DNA from 2 places in the Bacillus sp. S10(2024) genome. Region 1 is predicted to be linked to the other one. Evidence: riboswitches for the same ligand, from Rfam matches in the RefSeq annotation. Region 1 holds a riboswitch; the other holds the start of a gene.
What was found. Region 1 has a riboswitch for FMN ahead of AB1280_RS10480 (ECF transporter S component). Riboswitches for the same ligand answer to the same signal wherever they lie in the genome.
Positions count from the first base shown of each region.

Region 1 (4,220 bases):
CAATGAGAGCTTTAAAGATTATATTGTTTTTCTTTTGTGTTTTTTTTATAGGACAAGCAGAAGGTGCTGCTGAAGAAAAACAATGGACGTGGCCAGTAGAGGGACGTATTAGTGATTACTTTGGAACGAGAAATGGAAAGCATTTTGGAATTGATATTGCTGCACCAATAGGCACTTCAATTGTAGCTATGCAAGATGGCGTTGTAACGAAATCTTACTTTTCTGACAGTTATGGTCATGTTGTATTTATTAAACATAGAGATTATGAAGCTGTATATGCACATATGAATAAACGACTTGTGAGAGAGGGAGAAGAGATTTTGCAAGGGCAATTAATAGGACAGGTAGGGAATACAGGACAATCCAATGGTGCGCACTTACATTTAGAAATTCATAAAGGGTCTTGGACGATAGCGAAAACATATGCGGTTAATCCGTTGCAAATGCTTGGGGAAAAACAAAATACGGTAGCATCTGCCTCTGTATATGTTGTACAAAAAGGGGATACACTAGTGAGTATTGCTAAGAAGTTTGGCACAACTGTTGGAGAATTGAAAGTGAAAAATCACTTACAAAAAGATAATATTTTCCCGTCGCAAAAATTACATATCAATTGAAAAAGAGCTAGGAAGGCTAGCTCTTTCGCTTGTTACCAAAAAATAAAGAGGCAAATAAATCCGGCAATAGCTAAATAGCTATAATAATAAAATACTTTCGCTCTTGTTTTCTCTTCTGTTCTAAATAAGACGATAGTAGGTTCAATAAGGCCGATAATTAAACAAAGTAGACCGAGAAACATACAGCCGAGGGATAGTGAATACAAGGCGATTTGGAAGACTGGAAATGGAACAATAATTTTTAATATAAACGCAATTAGTGCAGTGTAGCAAATTGTTCCAATATACATATTTAATGTTGTGTTAGAACGGTAACCTGGCAGTTTTTTTAAAAATGGTCTAGAAACAATCTCTATTTCTAAGGATGTATTAGTTTGAATGATTTTTTCTGCCTTTTTTCCTTGATGAAACAAAGAAAGGATCCAATTTCGCTCTCCCTGAAAGACGAACTGGCTTTTTGTTAAATAATGATCGATTTTGACTTTTTTCCAGCTTTTCCATGGGTGTCGTTCGCAAAGCTTTAGTTTACTGTCTGAGTTTTTATCATATTGGTATATGCTAATTCCGTGTTTATCAAAGGCAGCATAATATGTATCTCTTGAGAATTTTCCTGAGTCAACAGGACAATAGAACAGTAATTCTTTTTTTAAATAGAAATATTCTTTACGAAGATTTTTTTTCATAACTTCTTGAATTGATTGTTTTTTTTCTTTACTCATGACATTTCCTCCATTGTAAGAAAATGCTGTTTTCTTAACAATATCATATATTATCACTTTCACATATGAATGGCTAGAGAATTACCAACATTAAGGGACAAACACGAAAAAACGTTCTTTTTTGTCATATTATTTACTAGTCGTTAGAATGTCATACAATTATTAAGATTTGACTATATAAAGTTTAATAAGAAGTATATAAATAATAATTAAAAAATCCCGTATTTTCAGATAGGCTAGAGGATTTGGATATGATTAGAGATAGTCAGAGCTTTTTTGTCACATGCAGGGATGAAAACAAAATGAGAAAGTGAGTACAAGTCGTCATGTTTTGTTCTATTTAGAGGCGGAAAGTGTTGCACAATGTGAATGAAAAAGAAGCATTTTCATTCACATTGTTTTAAAGTTGTTGTATAATGATGAGGAAAATAGAATATCGGTCTATCTTCGGGGCAGGGTGAAAATCCCGACCGGCGGTGATGAACACATGTATTTGTTCTAAGCCCGCGAGCCGTTAAGGCAGGATTTGGTGCGATTCCAAAGCCGACAGTACAGTCTGGATGGGAGAAGATGGAGGTTCAAACGTTCAAAAAAGATAAGTACTTGAACGTCTATTTGATGTGCCTAAAATTTCTCCCTTTGCGTTTCAGATGCAAAGGGTTTTTTCATGGTAGAATATTTGGGCATAGCAGAACCTTTCCACTTTCCATGAGATGATCGATGGAAAAGGAGAGAGAAATATGAAACAACAGAAAAGTGTAGTGAAAATGATGAGCATTGCGATGCTAAGTAGCATTGCGTATTTGCTAATGATGTTGGATTTTCCATTTCCAGGGTTACCACCGTTTTTGAAAATTGATTTTAGTGATGTTCCAGCATTAATTGTAGCAATTATTTTTGGACCGCTTTCAGGTGTAATTGTAGAAGCGATTAAAAACGTTCTTTATTATGTCATCCATGGAAATTTAACGGGAGTGCCAGTAGGGGAAGTGGCGAATTTTATCGCTGGATGTCTCTTTATTCTTCCAGCATCTATTTTGTTCCGTAAACATCGCACAATTAAAAGCTTAACAACTGGATTGATGTTAGGTGCAATTTGTATGACACTTATTATGAGTGTACTAAATTATTTCATCATTTTACCAGCATACACTTGGTTCTTGGGTCAACCTGCTATGTCTAGCGGTGCAATGCGTCAAATGATTGTGGTGGCAATTTTACCTTTTAATTTAATTAAAGGAATTATCGTAACAATTGTTTTTGTTCCTTTATTTTCCAGATTAAAAGTATGGGTGTTTGCAAAAATGGAAAATGCATAAAGTGAAACTTTAATCAGTGTGGGGGGCTTCATCCCCCACTGATTATTAGCCCTCACCAATTGGGTGCATGCCAGCAGTTTATCTCCCACCGAACATTCTAGCCACTGGAACTGGACAATGCTTTCGCCGAATTTTGAGGTGGGAGTATGACTGCCCGCGAATAGCGGGATAAATAGAAGATTTGGCATTAGTGGATATTTTTCTGCTAATGCCTTTTTATTCTGTAAAAGTCTGATTGCTGAGAGGTTTTCATTTGTTTAGAAGGGGAATTATTTTTTAATTAAAAAAATAACCCTCATTTTTTGAGGGTTATTTCTGGAGACTATTCAAATTTTAATGCGTCGCCGTCGAATGCTTCGTCTGCCACTTTAATAGAATCTGTTGGGCAACCTTCAAATGCATCCATCATATCATCGATTAATACGTCTGGAATTTCAACGATACCTTGGTTATCGTCTAATGTTACGAATGCAATACCTTCATCATCGTAATCATAAATATCTGGTGCAGCAGCTCCGCAAGCTCCACATGCAATGCAAGTATCTTTATCAACAATTGTATATTTTGCCATCTTTGAATTACCTCCTCGAGAATATGTATAAAAAAACACTGATAAAAATTCTAATCCTATTGTAAAACGGTTTTTATAACTTTTCAATACAAAATTATAATGATAATGCTTATCAATTAAAATTGTCAACTAATTTCTTTAGTCATTCATGGTGTTTTTAAAATATCTAAATAAGTTGCATTTTGTTACAATGGAAGTAGAAGTAGAGTGAAAGGATGGAAGCGGCATTGCAGCTACAATATACTGTACTATACTGTTTAAAGCAATTAAAAGGTGAACGGACAGTTTCTTCCATTTATCACCTTTTAAAAGGAAAGCGTTCTTCACAAACATTTCAGGATGGGAATATGTTTTATCTTTCTTTTTTATTTGGTGTATATAAATCTTTAAGACGTCATGATTATGATAAACAGATTGAAACATTATTAAACGCACAACTTATTACATGTGTACATGAAAATACTTACATTTTATCTGAAGTAGGAGAGAAACAATTAAATGAATGGGAGAAAACATTCTATTTCCCGAAACATTTACATGGCCTGCAATACGGTGAACTTGGAGAGAGTTTTTGGAAAAGATTATCCTTAATTATACAAACTGTATCAAATTTGCAACAACAATATGTGAAATTTACTCCAATTCAACAAGATACAGAAATTACGATATGGGTAAAACGATTTATTATGAGCTCCTCTGTTTCAAGAGAACATTTAGCGAAACAGTTATATAAAGAAATAAGTTTAATATTAAAAAATGTGACTTCTTTAGAAGCAACAATTTTTGTGTACCGTCTCACAGGGTACCGACGTATTGGTTATACAACAAATCAGCTTGGAGATATGATGAAGCAAGAGGCACTTCGCATATACTTTTTATTTTGGGGAACAATTCATTTCATCATTCAACAAGTGCACAATCATAAGCAACAGTTTCCATTGTTAACAGAAATCATTGCGTATCCAAATGAAAAAGCAGATTTATTTAGTATATC
Region 1 is NZ_JBFLUR010000002.1:2,034,481-2,038,700, reverse strand. It holds gene AB1280_RS10490 (peptidoglycan DD-metalloendopeptidase family protein) at 3-617, shown strand; gene AB1280_RS10485 (hypothetical protein) at 650-1,336, opposite strand; FMN riboswitch at 1,776-1,912, shown strand; gene AB1280_RS10480 (ECF transporter S component) at 2,077-2,655, shown strand; gene AB1280_RS10475 (ferredoxin) at 2,978-3,226, opposite strand; gene AB1280_RS10470 (helix-turn-helix domain-containing protein) at 3,454-4,220, shown strand, end outside.

Region 2 (4,220 bases), 1.8 Mb from region 1:
AAGGAAATGCATTTCCAGCAAAGCCAGCATTTTCGATATGCCGCTGTGGGTTATCCAAAAATATGCCGTATTGCGATGGTTCACATAAAGGAAAATTTGAATCGGTTGTACGTGCACCAAAGGAATAAAAAAGACACGCGCACAAGAAAATGTGCGCGTGTTTTTTACATACTTCCCATATAAAATCCAGCAAAAGCACTACCAATACCTATTACATAACTCATAACAAAATATAGTAATGCCTTTTGCCCTTCTCGTTTATGTATCAATTGTACCATTTCCAGTTGATATGTCGAAAATGTCGTAAATGCCCCCATAAATCCTGTGCCACATAATAATATCCACATTTTAGCTACTTCAGCACCATATAACAGACCGAGTAAAAACGAACCGATTATATTTATAAAAAATGTCCCATACGGAAAAGAATCCCCATATTTTTCTTTTACTATCATACTAATAAAAAAACGGGCAATGGCACCGAAAAAGCCACCGATACTAACAAGTAAAATATTCATATATTTCCTTCTTTCCTCACACCGCGTTCATATAGCATATTCCCAACATAAAATCCGCCAAAAGAGAAAAGCAATCCACCTATCATACTCGCAATCACATATAAAAAAGCCATTGTGAACGCTTCATGCTGCAATAGCTTCAGCGTGTCCACACTAAACGTTGAAAACGTTGTATATGAACCAATTATCCCTGTACCAATAGCACTTATCATAAGCAGTGAAACTTGTTTCATCCGAAAGATAGACATCGTTAAAAATGCTAATAAAAAACTGCCACTCATATTAGCTAACCATGTTGCTAATGGAAAACCAGTAAGCGATGTTATTTCAAAGAGCTGCCCTACTCCATAACGAGCTAAAGCTCCAATAACACCGCCTATTCCTACAGCAATATATTTCATATTTTCACCTCGTTTTAGATAATGTATAAAATTTTTCTACACTAGTATAACAAATTTATGTTCTCATTAATGCAAGATGTAAACACTCCTTTATTTTCATACAATTCTTCACATTCAAATATTTTTTTATAGCCTTTTGTCTTTTTTGTGCTATAATGTGAGCAAACAGCATCCTTCGGGGTCGGGTGAAATTCCCAACCGGCGGTGATGAAGTGTACACTTCTAAGTCCGTGACCCGTTTTCAAGTTGAAAACGGTGGATCTAGTGAAACTCTAGGGCCGACAGTATAGTCTGGATGGGAGAAGGATATGTTTTCTAGTACGTATAATGGGATACTATGTTTATTTCAGCATGCACATATGTACTGTTTATTTTTAAACATACATATGTTTGCTTTCGCATACCATTCTTTTCATTGCTGAAATCATACGATAACACTAGCATGTAAAAAATAAATGTTTGCTAGGCTTCTTTCCTATGCAAACATAGCGATCAACGCTAGGTTTCTTTCGCATACTCTCGTATCCTTCTTATATTTCTAGAAACATCGTCTCTCTCACCCCAAGGATTATAATCCTTGGGGTTTTTTGATTTTTTTTAGGAGAGGTGAGTTTATGACAGATCAAGAATATATGGCACTTGCTTTGCAATTAGCAAAACATACAGCTGGGCAAACAAGTCCTAATCCTATGGTCGGTGCTGTTGTTGTAAAAGACGGGAATATCATTGGAGTAGGGTCCCACTTACGGGCAGGAACTGAACATGCTGAAGTTCACGCTCTTCGCATGGCTGGTGAAAACGCGCACGGTGCAACCGTATATGTAACACTAGAACCATGCAGTCATCATGGAAAAACGCCTCCTTGCTGTTCTTTGCTCATCGCAAAGAACATCAAACGAGTCGTTGTTGCAGTACTCGATAGCAATCCGCTCGTTTCAGGTCAAGGTGTCAAGCGATTACAGAAAGCTGGAATTGACGTAACAATTGGTGTACTGGAAAAAGAAGCAAAAGAATTAAATCGTTACTTTTTCCACTACATGAAAACAAAGCGTCCATTTGTCACACTAAAAACAGCAATGAGTTTAGATGGAAAAATCGCTACTCATACTGGTGAAAGTAAATGGATTACAGGTGAAGAAGCACGTGCTGATGTACACCGTTATCGCCATACACACGATGCCATTCTCGTCGGTGTAAATACAATTATTACCGATAATCCGCATTTAACAACGCGGATTGTAAATGGCGGAAAAAATCCGATTCGTATCGTACTTGATACACATTTGCGAACCCCGCTTTCATCTCATGTAATTACAGATGGCGAAGCACTAACATGGTTTATCGTTGGAAATGACGTTTCAAAAGAAAAAATCGCAAAATTTCAATCAGATATGGTATCTGTATTGCAAATGAAAACGAATCGTATTGAAATAAACGAACTACTCGATCTTCTCGGAGAAAAAAATATTCTTTCTCTCTTTGTCGAAGGCGGACAAACAGTTCATGCAAGTTTCTTAGAAGCAAAATGTTTGCAGGAACTGATTACTTATATTAGTCCAAAGCTAATTGGTGGTAAAGAAGCCCCAACATGTTTTGGCGGAAATGGTTTTACACAACTAAAAGATGCACTCTCGCTGCACATTCAATCGATGGAACAAATTGGTGATGATATAAAAGTAACTGCCACTCCAAGAAAAGAGGTGCCTTATGTTTACAGGAATTGTTGAGGAACTCGGAACAATCGCTAATATGCAGCAAACCGGCGATGCTATGAAGCTGACAATTTCAGCAAAAACCGTTTTGGTAGACGTAAACTTAGGTGATAGCATTGCTGTAAACGGGATATGTTTGACTGTCACTTCTTTTACATCCACTTCTTTTACCGTTGATGTCATGCCCGAGACGATGCAAGCCACGTCTCTTCAATCACTGAGCCGTGGCTGGGCAGTAAATTTAGAGCGTGCTATGGGTGCAAACGGCCGCTTCGGTGGGCATTTTGTGACAGGACACATTGACGGCACGGGAACAATTATTGATAAAAAACGAAGCTATAACGCTGTATATTACAAAATACAATTGCCAAACGAATTACTTCGTTATTGTTTACAAAAAGGGTCCGTTGCCATTGATGGTACAAGTCTCACAATCTTTGGAGTTGATGAATCTTCCATCACAATCTCTCTCATTCCACACACATTAAGTCAGTCAGTAATCGGAACAAAAACTGCTGGCGATATCGTGAACATTGAGTGCGATATGATTGGAAAATATATTGAACGTTTTATTACAAAGCCAACATCTAAAAAGAGCTCAATTACAGAAAACTTTTTACAAGACAATGGATTCCTATAAGGGAGGAAATGAAATGTTTCATCGAATTGAAGAAGCACTAGAAGATTTAAAACAAGGAAAAGTTGTTATCGTATGCGATGATGAAAATAGAGAAAATGAAGGGGATTTTATTTCTTTAGCCGAGTATATTACCCCAGAAACAATCAACTTCATGATTACACATGGGCGCGGCCTTGTATGCGTTCCTATCACAGAAGAATATGCCGATCGTTTAGAGTTAGGACCTATGGTTTCACAAAATACAGATTCACACGGTACGGCTTTTACAGTTAGTGTTGATTACATTTCAACGACAACTGGTATTAGCGCTCATGAACGTGCAGCAACTGTACGCAAACTATTAAACCCTACAGCGAAAGCAAGTGATTTTAAACGCCCTGGACATATTTTTCCCTTAATCGCAAAAGCAGGGGGGGTTCTTCGCCGCGCTGGGCATACAGAAGCTGCTGTAGATTTAGCAAAATTATGTGGCGCAGAGCCGGCAGGTGTTATTTGTGAAATTATAAATGAAGATGGCACGATGGCACGAGTGCCTGACTTATTAGAAATTGCCAAGCAATTTAGTCTAAAAATGATTACAATTGAAGACTTAATTGCGTATCGCCGTCATCATGAAACGTTAGTGCAGCGCGAAGTCGAAATTACATTACCAACCGACTTTGGTACATTTCGGGCCATTGGCTATTCTAATTCTCTGGATAATCAAGAACATATTGCTCTTATAAAAGGCGATGTTGCTACAGGTCAACCAGCGCTTGTGCGTGTCCATTCTGAGTGCTTAACTGGCGATGTATTTGGATCTTGCCGCTGCGACTGTGGCCCACAGCTTCATGCAGCGCTCGCTCAAATTGAACGAGAAGGAAAAGGAGTTCTTTTATATATGCGTCAAGAAGGACGAGGCATTGGACTACTTAATAAATTACGAGCATATAAACTGCAAGAAGAAGGC
Region 2 is NZ_JBFLUR010000002.1:226,762-230,981, reverse strand. It holds gene AB1280_RS01300 (CDGSH iron-sulfur domain-containing protein) at 1-128, shown strand, start outside; gene crcB (fluoride efflux transporter CrcB) at 165-518, opposite strand; gene AB1280_RS01290 (fluoride efflux transporter FluC) at 515-919, opposite strand; FMN riboswitch at 1,087-1,230, shown strand; gene ribD (bifunctional diaminohydroxyphosphoribosylaminopyrimidine deaminase/5-amino-6-(5-phosphoribosylamino)uracil reductase RibD) at 1,534-2,646, shown strand; gene ribE (riboflavin synthase) at 2,627-3,271, shown strand; gene AB1280_RS01275 (bifunctional 3,4-dihydroxy-2-butanone-4-phosphate synthase/GTP cyclohydrolase II) at 3,285-4,220, shown strand, end outside.
Region 2: another riboswitch for FMN. It lies ahead of ribD (bifunctional diaminohydroxyphosphoribosylaminopyrimidine deaminase/5-amino-6-(5-phosphoribosylamino)uracil reductase RibD); the one in region 1 lies ahead of AB1280_RS10480 (ECF transporter S component).